One region of the Brevibacillus sp. FSL K6-6036 genome, then DNA from elsewhere that is predicted to be linked to it. Evidence: riboswitches for the same ligand, from Rfam matches in the RefSeq annotation. Region 1 holds a riboswitch; each other region holds the start of a gene.
The links. A riboswitch is a leader RNA that binds a small molecule or an ion and turns the genes downstream of it on or off. The one in region 1 is predicted to bind S-adenosylmethionine.
Positions count from the first base shown of each region.

Region 2: it holds a riboswitch for S-adenosylmethionine, as region 1 does, so the genes downstream of both, NST37_RS18210 (pyridoxal phosphate-dependent aminotransferase) here and metK (methionine adenosyltransferase) in region 1, are expected to answer to the same signal.
Region 3: it holds a riboswitch for S-adenosylmethionine, as region 1 does, so the genes downstream of both, NST37_RS23695 (BMP family protein) here and metK (methionine adenosyltransferase) in region 1, are expected to answer to the same signal.

Region 1 covers NZ_CP150173.1:4,637,159-4,641,749, forward strand. Annotated here, with positions in the region: gene NST37_RS22800 (polysaccharide deacetylase family protein) at 1-738, opposite strand, end outside; gene metK (methionine adenosyltransferase) at 924-2,129, opposite strand; SAM riboswitch class I at 2,268-2,368, opposite strand; gene NST37_RS22810 (hypothetical protein) at 2,422-2,895, opposite strand; gene NST37_RS22815 (S8 family serine peptidase) at 2,921-4,591, opposite strand, start outside.
Region 2 covers NZ_CP150173.1:3,603,109-3,607,699, reverse strand. Annotated here, with positions in the region: gene moaC (cyclic pyranopterin monophosphate synthase MoaC) at 1-309, shown strand, start outside; gene NST37_RS18215 (MFS transporter) at 317-1,657, shown strand; SAM riboswitch class I at 1,951-2,063, shown strand; gene NST37_RS18210 (pyridoxal phosphate-dependent aminotransferase) at 2,169-3,344, shown strand; gene NST37_RS18205 (hypothetical protein) at 3,679-4,062, opposite strand; gene NST37_RS18200 (PLP-dependent aminotransferase family protein) at 4,224-4,591, shown strand, end outside.
Region 3 covers NZ_CP150173.1:4,844,017-4,848,607, forward strand. Annotated here, with positions in the region: gene NST37_RS23690 (ABC transporter ATP-binding protein) at 1-1,201, opposite strand, end outside; gene NST37_RS23695 (BMP family protein) at 1,286-2,317, opposite strand; SAM riboswitch class I at 2,521-2,635, opposite strand; gene NST37_RS23700 (methyl-accepting chemotaxis protein) at 2,725-4,197, opposite strand; gene NST37_RS23705 (NAD(P)/FAD-dependent oxidoreductase) at 4,487-4,591, opposite strand, start outside.

The sequences.
Region 1 (4,591 bases):
GTAAAGGCGATTGCGGTATTCTTGTTCGTCTTCGAGCCGTTTGAGCTCCTCCATGTACACAGGTGCTGTCTCCGGTCCCAGATCTCCCCATTCGTTGCGGGCCCTCTCGTCGTGAAGACTGTATGTATGAGAAGCGATCTCCACCAACCCGGTCTGCAGCATTTCCTTCACTTGCGGACGGGATAGCGGCGTGGTCATTTTTTCTCTCTTTCGCTCCTCGGTATCCCGCAATCGTCCAAGTATGGCAAAGTTGACCGATGGGAACCGATACTGCTGCATTACGGGAAAAGCATGTGTGTAATAACTTTCATACCCATCATCAAATGTAAGCAAGACTGCATTCTCAGTGGGCAAAACTCCTGTCTCGACAAAACGCACAAATTCCGCCAGTGATATCGGATGAAAATTGTTCTCGAATAAAAACGTCATATGCTCTCTAAACTGCTCCGCCCCAATAACATAGCGCTGGTCAGAATCGTCGGTCACATGATGGTACGTCAATACGACTACCCGATCTCTATACCAGAGCTTGGAGGACGCTGCTTCTTCCCGGTTTTTTTCTGTCTGTGGTGCAGCCGATTGCTCCTCGCTTGTGCTTATAGACGTAGTGACATGGGGGAAAGGTTGCACTTTTGGAGCCTCCTCTTTAAAAAAAGAGGCAGTATCGGGCAGTCCGGCAGTCACAACGAGCCCTAGCGCAATGAAAAATACGAGAAAGAAGGGCCACCTCTTCGGCACAAAAAACTCCCTCCTTTATGCCTATATAGGAATTTCGACATATACGAACGGATTCCTTTATGAACTGAATTCCAGCAGTTTGCCGCAAGTCTTAAGGCCTAGTCTTCTTAAAAATATAGAGGAAATCCGTTTTCAATGACAGAAAAAGAGCCTAGTGTGTATCACTAGGCTCTCGCGCTTGGTCTTTACTTGGACAGCCCTGCTGCATCTTGCTTGAGCGCTTCTGCCTTATCTGTACGCTCCCACGGCACATTCAGATCGTTGCGGCCAAAATGGCCGTATGCCGCTGTCTGCTTGTAGATAGGACGACGCAGGTCAAGCTGCTTGATGATACCTGCAGGACGAAGATCAAAATGCTTGCGGATTAGTGTTACCAATTGGTCCTCGGCAATCTTGCCGGTCCCAAATGTATCTACGCTGATGGACACTGGCTGTGCGACACCAATTGCATAGGCCACTTGTACTTCGCATTTTTCAGCCAAGCCGGCAGCGACGATGTTCTTCGCTACATAGCGGGCTGCATATGCGCCGGAGCGGTCCACTTTTGTCGGGTCTTTTCCGGAGAAAGCACCACCGCCGTGACGAGCGTATCCGCCATAGGTGTCGACGATAATTTTGCGGCCTGTCAAACCGGCATCCCCTTGTGGTCCGCCAATAACAAAACGGCCAGTCGGGTTGATGAAGTATTTGGTCTCGGCATCCAGAAGCTCTGTTGGCACGACAGGCTTGATCACGTGCTCCATCAGGTCGTTCTTGATTTGTTCCAGAGTGGTTTCCGGAGCGTGCTGGGTAGAAATAACAATCGTATCAATACGAACCGGCTTATCGCCGTCGTATTCTACAGTCACCTGTGTTTTACCGTCTGGGCGCAGGTAGCTCAAAGTGCCGTTTTTACGCACTTCGGTCAGACGGCGAGCCAGCTGGTGAGCCATGCTGATCGGCAAAGGCATCAGTTCAGGAGTCTCGTTGCAGGCGAAACCAAACATCAGACCTTGGTCGCCGGCACCAATCGCTTCAATCTCAGCATCAGTCATTTTCCCTTCGCGGGCTTCCAGCGCCTGGTCTACACCGAGGGCGATATCGGCAGACTGCTCGCCGATAGCGGTCAGAACGCCGCAAGTGTCGGCATCGAAACCAAACTTAGCGCGATCGTATCCGATTTCACGGATGGTGTCACGGACGAGCTTTTGAATATCCACGTACGTGTTCGTGGTGATTTCCCCTGCCACGAGTACCAGACCAGTGGTAACGGAAGTTTCGCATGCTACGCGAGCATTTGGATCCTTGGACAAAATGGCGTCCAGGATAGAGTCGGAAATTTGGTCACAAATCTTATCCGGATGACCTTCGGTGACGGATTCAGAAGTAAACAGACGACGACCTTTTTGCAAAGACATGTGTACTACCTCCTTTGACCTCATACAAATAGTGTGGTAGCCGAAACAGGTTCTTATTAGACGAAGGCACAAGCAAAAAAAAACCTTTTCCTGTTTTAGAGGAAAAGGTGCTTGGTGTTTGCGTTCCCTACCCTCTTATCGGCCAGAACAGGTATCCGTTCTGCTGGTTAGCACCGCTCGAGTCGGTTGCCGGGCTTCATGGGGCCAGTCCCTCCGCCTGCTCTGGATAAGAGTATCCATTACGGATAATAGAATAATCGTTTTTATAGCCGGTGTCAATAAGCGCTTAGCGCAATTCGTATTTGCCGCGAACCATAATGTGCGCGACACCATTGTAGTTTGCATTCAAGCGCAATCCGCGATTGTCCGAACGGGCGATCAAGAGCAGATGATTGGCAGCCACCTGGGCTCCCGCTCGCAGGTCCTTGCCCTCGGTAATATCTGTCAAGCCATCGCCTTTATCGCCGGCTACTGCTTGTACTTTTCCCGTACGGACGATAAATTCCGTACCCTCAAAACCGTACAGCGTCTGCCCCGGGTGCAGCTCAACCACTGTCAACCCCGTCGAGACGGATGCACCGCCTGTGCCTGCCCCTCCGCCAAGAGCTTTTTGAATTTGCTGATCCACATAGCTTTTGGTGACGACCGGATCATCCGCTGAGCCCGGGACACCGGAAACACCGTCTGCCATCGCCTGCGAAGCAAAGACCCCCATCCCGACAATTGCTATGGCGAGGATTCCCTTGGTTGCTTTTTTCATTTATGTTCTCTCCTTTTCCATAGAGTTACAAACTGTAAGCCTTCGCCAGCAGGACGACCACCTCTGCACGTGTAGCTCTTCCCTGCGGCTTGAACGTCCGTCCGTAACCGCTTATCCACTTTTTCGCCGTCAGCGCCTCAATGGCGGGAGACGCCCAGTGACTTGTCGGCACGTCGGTAAACGATGACCTGCTGCGATTATAGAGCACGAGATTATTTGCTCTGGCTACCATCAGTGCCATTTCTGCCCGTGTGATCGATTGATCCGGCAGCATGGTGCTGTTTGGATAGCCGCTGATGATGCCGAGCTGGTGGGCAGTCAGCAGATTGCCATAGGCCCAGTGATTTTTAGAAAGATCCTTGAACGGATTTCTGCCTGTATACGTAACGATATTCATCCCTTTGGCCCGCATGGACTGGATCAGCATCGTCGCAAACTGGCCTCGAGTCACCGACTGGTCAGGCTTGAAGGTCGAATCATCAAAGCCTTTGACGACTCCCTTCGTGCTGAGTCTGGCGATCTCGTTGCGGGCCCAGTGCGTGGAAATATCACGATAACCCGCGATCAAAGGCTGCTTGGTCAAAGTCAACCGGTACGAATCGTATTTAAACGGCAATGTGGTTGTCAGACGGATATAATACTTGCCCGGCTTCAGCTTCATGCCAAGCACCTCTTTGCCCAGATCGGACAGCTGCGCTACGTCGTTTGTGGCAAAGAGCGAGTAGTTCAATGTATCCGAACCGTACAGCTCCAGCCGCATCCCTGTCGATACGGGAACGAACGGAGCGCGTATGCTGACGTAGGATTCGGAATCGACCGTAAATTGGAACCAGTCCTGATCGGTATGAGTAGGCAAGGTTCCTGTCATCAGCGTTCCGTTGGCCAAAGGTGACGCCTGGCGATATGTATCGTTGGGCTCATTGGTATCCTTCCGAATCGGCGTATAGGACACGTCCAGCTTGTACTCGCCGTTCACCTGATTTCGCCAGTACTCGGTCAGCCTGATGTAGTATTTGCCCGGTGATACTTCCTTTTGGGCGCGCTCGGTCGGGTCATTCCGGTCGCCTTTGTCAAATTCTTCAAAGGCTTGTCCCTCTTTGCCGATCTTCATGTTCAGGTCGATCCGCTTGGTATCGGCAGTGACTGTTACGTTTAACCGGCCGTATTCGCGGACATAGTAAGAAAACCAGTCCTCGTCGCCCTCTTCATGGAAGTTCCCGATTACGGAAATTTGGTTGCCTACCAGCGGGCGGGCCGTATCCATTGTATTGTTGCGCTCATACTTGTCCGGATTGATCGTAAACCGGCTGGTCAACAGATAGGTAAAGCCCTTCACACCGAAGCTTCGCTCCATCCTGATGTACATTCTACCAGCTTTCACCGGTACAGTCAGCGTGTCTCCGTTCCCTATGTAATAGGTAGAAGCTTCGCGATTTTCAGGGAAGAAAGTAGCAGCCAGCGCAGTTGTATTCGTTGAAGTGACGGTTGAGACCAGTGTGACTTTTCCGTCGTAAGGGATATCCATATAATACCAGTCGGTTTTGTCTGACTCTGATAATTTCGCTCTCAGCTGTGATTCAATCGGAAATGCCTTTGCCTGATTTCGCGTATTGTTTGGTTCATGAAAATCCATCGACAGCTTTTCACTGACGGCTCGATTGACATCGAGCAGCCCGTATCCCGTTTGCCTGTCCCA
Region 2 (4,591 bases), 1.0 Mb from region 1:
GCACAGGTAGCCGGAGTAATGGCTGCGAAAAAGACGTGGGAGATCATCCCGATGTGTCATCCGCTGCCGCTGACGGGCATTGACATCCGCTTTTCGTATGCGGACAAAGCGACATTGGATATCGAGGCAACCGTCAAAACGACCGGCAAGACCGGCGTGGAGATGGAGGCACTGACAGCCGCAAGCGCAGCCGCGCTCACCGTTTATGACATGTGCAAGGCCATGGACAAGGAAATGGTAATCGGGCCGACGTATCTCCAGAGCAAAACCGGCGGGAAAAGCGGAGATTTTTATCGGAGCGAGGCGTAAACATCAGATGAGTCGACTATGGAATTCCTATCCGCGCAGCATCCGGCTTCTGGCCGTTGCTGCCGTTATTCATTCTACGGGCATGGCCTGTATCTGGCCGCTGGTGACGATCTACATCCACGATTTTCTCGGGAAGCCGCTCACCGTAGCGGGTGTTCTTTTGATGCTGAATCAGGGAGCGTACCTGATCGGCAGTCTGACAGGCGGGGTTCTCTTTGACCGCTGGGGGAAAATGCGCACAGTATACGCCGCGACAGCGGGAGCGGTAGCCGTAGCTGTGGCACTGGGCTTCACAACCAGCTTTCATACGTATACGGTCTTGCTGCTTTTGAACGGATTTTTCTCCGGCATCATGTTTCCTGTGCTCAATGCCCTGATCGGCCTCTTGTGGCCTGACGGCGGCCGCAAGGGCTTGAATACGGTTTATGTGGCACTCAATATCGGGGTAGCGATCGGTTCCGCCTCGGCGGGAATGCTGGCGAGCATTTCCTTTGCCTGGACTTTCTTTGGAAATGCGGCGCTGCAGCTGGCAGTTCTGTTTCTCTTTATCTTTTTGAGCCGCACGGTCGATCTTGAGCGCGGTCAGGAAAAAGAAGGCCGGCTCGTGGCAGCGTCGGCGAAGCACACAGAGGAAGGTGAGGGGGCACAGCTGCCTGCCGCGGGATTGGCGGAGAAGGCCGGCGGATCAAAAGGGGCCGCGGCGGCAATGGCGACGGATGCCGCTCAAGCTGCCGGTCGCCCGATGGCATGGCTAGCGCTCGGTCTGTTGTCGGCAGGGTTGTTGGTCTGCTGGATTATTTACTCGCAGTGGACGACTGTGCTGTCGGCGTATATGCAGTCGCTGGGCATCACGCTCAGGGAGTACAGCCTGCTGTGGACGCTGAATGGTGCTTTGATCCTGTTCGGGCAGCCGTTTATCTCCTGGGTGATCAGGCACTTCGCCCGTACGCTGAAAGCGCAGTTGCTGTTAGGCGCCTACGTCTTTTCGCTCTCCATGCTGATCTTGTCCCAGACGACGGTGTACGCCGGTTTTTTCGTGGCCATGTTTGTCATTACACTGGGTGAAATGCTGGTGTGGCCTGCCGTCCCGACCATCGCTGCCGAGTTGTCTCCACCGGGACGTGAAGGGTTCATTCAAGGCCTCATCGGGGGCGTAGGCTCAGGAGGACGCATGGTCGGCCCGCTGATGGGCGCCGTGATCTTTGAAGCGCTCGGAGCAAATGGGATGGTCTACTTCATGGCTGCTTTGGCTTTGGTCGCTGTCGCTTGCTTTACCGTGTACACGTCCTTTGTAAAGCGTCCTGAGATGAAGGCAGCTCTGCCTGCTCCGGAGAAGCTCGGGTCATGACAAGCAATGCTTGGACGGATACTCGTAGCTGTCAGGCGAAGACCAGCAGGCTTTCAGCCGAGGCCGCTCAGGCTGTCAGTCGAGGCCCCTCAGCCTGTCAGTGAGGCTCCTCAGTTTGTCAGTTGAGGACCGCCAGGCTGACAGTTGAGGACTGCCAGGCTGTCTAACGAGGCCCTGCAGGCTGCCGGGCCAGCAACAGCAAAGCAGCCCGGGCCATGGTTCGGGATATTGTATTGACACTCCCAACCTGCTCAAGTAGTATAGTAGACATTCAAAGTAAATAGGTTGCTGTTAACTTATCCAGAGAGGTGGAGGGACTGGCCCGATGAAGCCCGGCAGCGGATCTTGCAGGATATTCTGCAGATGCTGTGCCAATTCCAGCAGGAGCGATCCTGACAGATAAGAACGTGGAGACGCACGATCCGCCCCTTTTTCTGTTCAGGAAAAGGGGCTTTTTGCATGCCTGCTTCGATGTCTGGATTATTTTTGCGAAAGAAAGGATAGAAAGCCAATGCGCATCCAACCATCTGCCATGGTGGACCGACTGCCGACGCAGTTTTTTGCCACGCTGGTAGCGAAAACAAACAAGGCCATCGCGGCCGGACATGACATTATCAATCTTGGACAGGGCAATCCCGATCTCCCGACACCGCAGCATATCGTGGAAGAGCTGAGCGAGCAGGCCAAGCGCCCTGTCCATCACAAATACCCGCCGTTCAGCGGCAGGCTGGAGCTGAAGCAGGCCGTCGCCCACTGGTACAAGGAAGAGTTCGGCGTGGAGCTGGACGCGGAGGAAGAGGTAGCCATCCTGTTTGGCAGCAAGACAGGTCTGGTTGAGATTTGTCAGGTGCTGCTGAACCCCGGGGACGTCGCTTTGGTGCCCGATCCAGGTTATCCGGATTACTGGTCCGGCGTGGCTGTAGCTGACGGCCGCATGGTCATGATGCCGCTCAAGGCTGAAAACGCGTTTCTTCCGGATTACGGCCAGTTGAAGCCGGAAGATTTGGAAAAAGCCAAGCTGATGTTCCTCAATTACCCGAACAATCCGACGGCGGTCAACGCTCCGGTGGAATTTTTTGAAGAGACCATCCGCTTCGCCCGCAAGCACGAGATCGTCGTCTGCCATGATTTCGCCTATGGTGCGATCAGCTTTGACGGCAAAAAGCCGGTCAGCTTCATGCAGGTGCCGGGGGCAAAAGAAGTAGGAGTGGAGTTTTACACCCTGTCGAAAACGTACAACATGGCCGGCTGGCGCGTCGGGGCTATGGTCGGAAACAAGGAGCTCGTACGGCTGGTCAATTTGATTCAGGACCATTACTTTGTCAGTCTCTTCGGCGCTGTGCAGATGGCGGCGGCAAAAGCGATGACCGGCTCGCAGCAATGCGTACATGATCTCGTCTCCGTCTACCAAAGCAGGCGGGATGTGCTGTTCGCCGAGCTCCACCGGATCGGTTGGCAGGCCAAGCCTTCAGAGGGCTCGTTTTTCAGCTGGCTGCCTGTTCCCGAAGGGTTTACATCGGTCGAGTTTTCCGATTTGCTGCTGGAAAAGGCTCATGTGGTGGTTGCGCCTGGCGTCGGTTTTGGACCGACGGGCGAGGGGTATGTGCGCGCGGCGCTTCTTTCCAGCGAAGAAAGGCTGGCGGAGGCAGTGCGAAGGATTGAGAAGCTGGGGCTGTTTGCTCGGTAAGCTTGTTGGCGGGCTTCGGGTTATCTTGCTCCTTGTCCAGGGGCCGCGGTGGGGAGAAGCCTGGAAACAGGCTTCTCCTGCGATTCGGGGTGGCACAACAGGCTGAATCAAGCAGGATACTCACGGATAAAGCAGGCTTGATTCGAAATGATACTCACGGATGCCAAAACATAATGACGGCAATCTTTTCAAGAAAGACAGCCTTATTTTTCGTGAATAGCGGAAGCCATACTTGCAACATAAAGCATGGCTTCCCAAGCAAAAGGCCCGGAGCTATGATCGCTCAGGGCCTTTATGATGGCTTGATGGAATCAGGTGATACCCCAGGCCAGCTTTATGGACTAGGAGGGATCGGCGGTTGCCAGTTCAAGTCTATGTACCGTGTTTCGATGGTTTGCAAAGCGAGCTTCAGCTTTTGCGGAGGCTGCTCCATTCCTTTGACAATCAGGGTTTGGACCAATACGACTCCCTTGTCTGAATTCTCCATATACGTCTTGGCAAAATCGGTCCGAACGTCGAAACGCTTGCCGTTTTCGTCATACAGATTCCAGTAAGGGAAGCTCTCCAGTTTTCCCAAGCCCTTCAACTCGATTATCCAGACGGGCTCGAATTTGCCTACAAAAACCCGTCCCACCGTACTTTTGCTTTTTCTCCTGTTTCTTACCTCTACAGCCCGGTTTACCACCAAAAGAAAAGCAGGAAACATCTGCACAAGCATCGATACCCCCAACCAAAGTAGTCGCGAGTAAAATCCGACGATTTCGACCGAGCCATCGCTCGACATAGCTAAAACCTATTCCGCCGATAGATTTGTGAGATTGGACTTATGACGGCCGCAGTGATAAAACAGGTATAAGCGAAATCTAGGGGGAACCGAACATGGAATATTCATTTTCCAAATCAACCAGCGCACTCAGCTCCTCGGCCGTGCGCGAAATCCTGAAGCTGACACAGGGCAATCAAGTATTGTCTTTGGCAGGCGGCCTGCCGGCAGAGGATTCTTTTCCAATCGAAGAAATGAGAGAAGCCTTCAATCGCGCTCTGGATCACGGAGCAAAATCGCTGCAATACGGCTTGACTGACGGGTACATTCCGCTTCGGGAATGGGTTTCGTCCCGCATGAAACAAAAGCATATGAATGTTGGCGTAGAAAACATGCTGATCACTACCGGCTCCCAGCAGGCCGTCGACTTGCTCTGCCGTGTCTATCTGGACGAAGGCGACGTCGTGCTGGTAGAAAATCCAAC
Region 3 (4,591 bases), 210 kb from region 1:
GGTTGCCTGCCTGCTCTTTCAAATGAAGAGAGCCTGTCTTGATCGCAAACCGCTCGACCCACTCTTCCACGACACGGCGGAATTTGCTGCGCAAAACGACACCGCGGCGCATGTACTCCGGCTTGCGCTGATAGCCCATCAGCGCGTTTTCCTCGACGCTTTCCCGCTTTGCTGTCCCCCACAGGTAGCGGTCTTCGGGAATGTGGGCCAATCCTGCCTCGCGAATCGCTGCCACCGACTGGCCAGTCACATCCTTTTCTCCGAGATAGACTTTCCCTTCCGAAACAGCCCGCAGGCCGGTCAATGCCTCCAAAAGCTCGGATTGCCCGTTGCCGGAAACCCCGGCGATCCCGACGATCTCCCCGTGGTGTACGGAAAACGTCACGTCGTCTACGAGCGTTTGTTTTTCCCGGACGCTCAGGCCCTGCACCCGCAAAAGCGGCTTTCCTTCCAGGCGGACCCGGTCACTGAGCTGCTGAAGCTCGCGGCCTACCATCATACGGGCGAGGTCGTCCGCATTGGTTTCGCTTCGGGAAACGGTTCCGGTCACGCGCCCCCCGCGCAGGACAGTGACCCGGTCTGCCACCTCCATGACCTCCTGGAGCTTGTGGGTAATCAAAATGACGCTTTTGCCGCTTTCGGCCAAATGGCGGATCGTCTGCAGCAGCTCCTTTACCTCCAGCGGCGTGAGCACCGCAGTCGGCTCGTCCAGCACGATAATATCTGCACCCTGGTAGAGCACCTTCAGGATTTCTACCCGCTGCTGCTCCCCTACGGAGCAGCTGGATACCTTGGCGTTCTCGTTGATCGGTATCCGGTATCGCTCACTGAGCGAGCGGACTGCACTCGCCGCTTCTTTTCGCTGAAACAGCCCTTTGCGCTGCGGTTCGTAGCCGATCACGATATTTTCCGCAACGGTAAAGTCGGGAAACAGCATGAAGTGCTGGTGAACCATGCCAATCCCGTGGCGGATCGCATCCTCCGGGCCGCGAAAGACGACGGGCTTGCCATTTACTGCGATCTCTCCGGCAGTGGGCTGCTCCATACCGTACAGCATGCGCATCAGCGTGGTTTTGCCCGCTCCGTTCTCGCCGACGATCGCATGGACCTCCCCCTCTTTCAACGTAAACGAAACGTTGTCATTGGCGGTAAAATCGCCGTAGCGCTTGGTCATGCCTCGCATTTCCAGTCGGTTCGCCACCTTTTTCCCCTCCCTCTTTTGTCTTCCCGGTAGAGCAGGAAACCGACTACGCTCATGTAGCCGGTTTCCGAATCAGCGCTCTTGCTATTGTTTCAGCGGGTCTGTCACGGTTCTCGTCCCCGCGACGATCTCATCCTTGATCGCCTTTACCTTGCTGACGACTTCTTCTCCAATGAACGGGTTCAACGGAGTCGGGCTGTCATGCGTAACATAGGTCACGCCGACGCCGTTCTCCTTCAGTCCGTAGGCGACGACACCCGGCTTCAAGCTGCCGTCCACAAATGCCTTCACCGTTTCATACACAGCGGAGTCCGTTCCTTTCAACTGGGACAGGACGATATGCTCAGGGTCGATGCTGGTCCGGTCAACGTCTTGTCCGGAGGTGTAGAAGCCTTTTTCCTTGGCTGCTTCAAACACGCCAAGATCTCCTACAGCCGCTGCGCCGTAAATAAAGTCCGCTCCTTTGGAAGCCTGCAGCAGCGCCAGCTCCTTCGCTTTTGCCGGGTCGCTGAAGCTGCCGACGTAGTTGATCTGCACTTCCGCGTTCGGGTTGGTCGCCTTGAGCCCTTCCTGAAACCCGACTGTCCATTTTTTCAGGATCGGAATGTCCATTGCTGCGACGATCCCTACCTTGTTGCTTTTGGTTGCCAAACCGGCAGCCGCTCCGACCAGGTATGCAGCCTCTTGCTCGCGGAACATGACACTGCGGACGTTGGGCAAATCAACTTGCGTATCGATGATGGCGAAGGTGCGGTCAGGATTTTCTGTCGCTACCTTTTTCAGCGCATCCTCGGCTTCAAAGGAAGACGTGATGATCAAATCGTATTGCTCGGCCACTGCCACGCGGATATTTTCCTCGATAGCCCCGTGGTCTGTGGATTCAATCGTCTTGACATCCACCCCGAATTCTTGGGCGGCTTTCTTCGCTCCATCGTCCATCTGCTGGAAGAACGGGTTAACCCCGATTTTCTCGGGCAGCACCAGCGCGATCCGCTTTTTCGCTGTTTCTTGTCCGCCTGTCTGGGCTTGTCCCTTGTCTTCGGGGGCGCTGCTGTTTGTCGAGCATCCGGCTGCCAGTACAGCAAACGTTGTTAATGCCAAAAGCAATTTTTTCATGGTGTCCTCTCCTATCACTAGTCCGCACAACAATATTCGTTTTTATTATATACACACGAAAGAAGTGCGTTTTTTTATGAGCATAAAATAATTAAAACACGAATAATATTATATTATTTAAAATTAATATTCGTCAATAACCTCCTTTGTACAAAGAAAAAACTCTTCCCGGAGGAAGAGTTTGCGGTATATCGCCAACCTCTTCCTCATCTCTCAAAATCCAAATGGATTTTGTAGGAATTGGCACCTTTCTGTGCACGTGTGCACAGTGGTTGCCGGGCTTCATCGGGCCAGTCCCTCCGCCGCTCTTGATAAGGTAAGGTGAAACTATTTAATTGATATTGAATTCATTCTAGCAGATCAATTGAAAAATGCAATTCTTTTTTCTGCAATTTCAAACATTACGATTATCGCTGAAATGATTGCTGCAGCTTTGTCGACAAGGCGTTCAGCTCGCCGAGCTCCTCGGTAATCTCCCGCACCTTTTGATGCTGGTTCTCCGCCGTCGCAAACAATTCCTCCAGGTTGGCAACAGACTCCTCGGTGACCGCTGTAATCGTAGACATCTCGGCCGCCACTTCCCCGGAGCGCATTTTCACGCGATCCATGCTCGTCCGCACATGCTCTACGGCCTCGAGGAACGCTTCCATGCCTGCACGAACCGTCTCGATAGACGCCACTGTCTCTACCGCCAGCTCCTGCCCCTTTGCTACCGACACTTCGCCCGTGCTCATATGCTTCACCGCATTTTCACTTTCTTGATGCAGCGACTGCAAAATTCCGGCGATCTCCTGCGTAGCCGTCGCGCTTTGCTCAGCCAGCTTGCGCACCTCGTCCGCCACGACGGCGAAGCCCCGGCCGTGCTCACCCGCACGAGCCGATTCGATCGCGGCATTGAGCGCGAGCAGGTTCGTCTGTGTCGCGATCTGGTTGATCGTCTGGACGATTTCCTCGACCTTGTTGGCTTGCTTGTTCAGCTCGCGGATCGTCGAAGACGCCACATTGACCGCCTGAACGATTTGCTCCATTTGCTCGGAAAGCTCGCTCATCATGCTGATGCTTCCTGCCAAGCGGCGGCTGTTCTGATCCGCTTCCGCCTTCATGACGGCCGCTTGCTCGTTGACAGTCACAATTTCCTGGTCGATCGATTGCACTTCTTCCTCGATTTTGACAGTGGAATTGGCTTGGGATTCCATTCCGGTCGCCACTTCCTTGAAGGCGACCATCATCTCGTCCGTGTTGCGCCTTGTCGTCTCGGCATGCTCATGGACATGCACGGATGTGCGCTCCACCTGCTCTGTTACCATCTTGATATTCCGCAGCAGCTCTTCCAGGCGCTGCTCTTTGTCTTCGGCTTCCCGTCTCGCGCTGTCCGCTTTTGCAAGCGACGCTTGTCCAGCCAGACAGAGATAGGTGAGCCCCGCGATCATCAGCACGAAAGCGACAATGCGAAGCAGCAAATTGACTTCCGAAAAATGGCCGTCAAACAACTGGTAAGAACCGGTGTAAAATCCGATTAATGTCGCCGCAACCTGCATCGCCCCCGCCGATACAATCAGCTTCCAGTCCAGATAGGCTGCCAAAAAGCCCAGGACGATGAACGCGAGAAACGAGATTTCCTGAAACGGTGTATAGTGGTCAAATGCAATCGAGTAATAGAGAAGACCAATTCCGACCAGATACCGGATCAAGTAGCTGTCCTTGCGAATGAAGTACAACGGAGAAACGATCAGTGTTGCCAGCAAGCCTGCGGAGGTGACCTTCCAGAAGTTCACATCCATCTGATACGCGATCCAGCCTGCAACCCAGAGATGATTCCATAAAATAAAGATCATAAAGCCTTCTTTGTTCGTCAAGGTGTTGCGGACCAACTGAAACATATGTACCCCCTCTTGCCTGTCGTACTTGCGAAATGCTCTTGATGCCATTATAGACTGAGAAAAGTCCCAGCGACTACGAATAATGTAAGAATGTGTGAAAAAAGTTCCATCATTCGACTGGTTCTGAAGATGCACAACTGGTCGTTTTCGGCCTCGCATGCTGGCCAAACAATCTGCTGTCGAATTTCGTACCCATGCCCGCCACTCCCCTATATGCAATGCAAAAGCAGGTGCCCCGCTGTCTGCTTGAGACTTTGGAGCACCTGCTTTTTCCGATTTATAGACTATGCTACTGCAACGATTTTTTGATGATATTACGGGCGATCCATACGCCTGCAGCCCCGGCCTGTGCCAGTCCGCGCGTAATGCCCGCACCGTCGCCGCCGCAGTACAG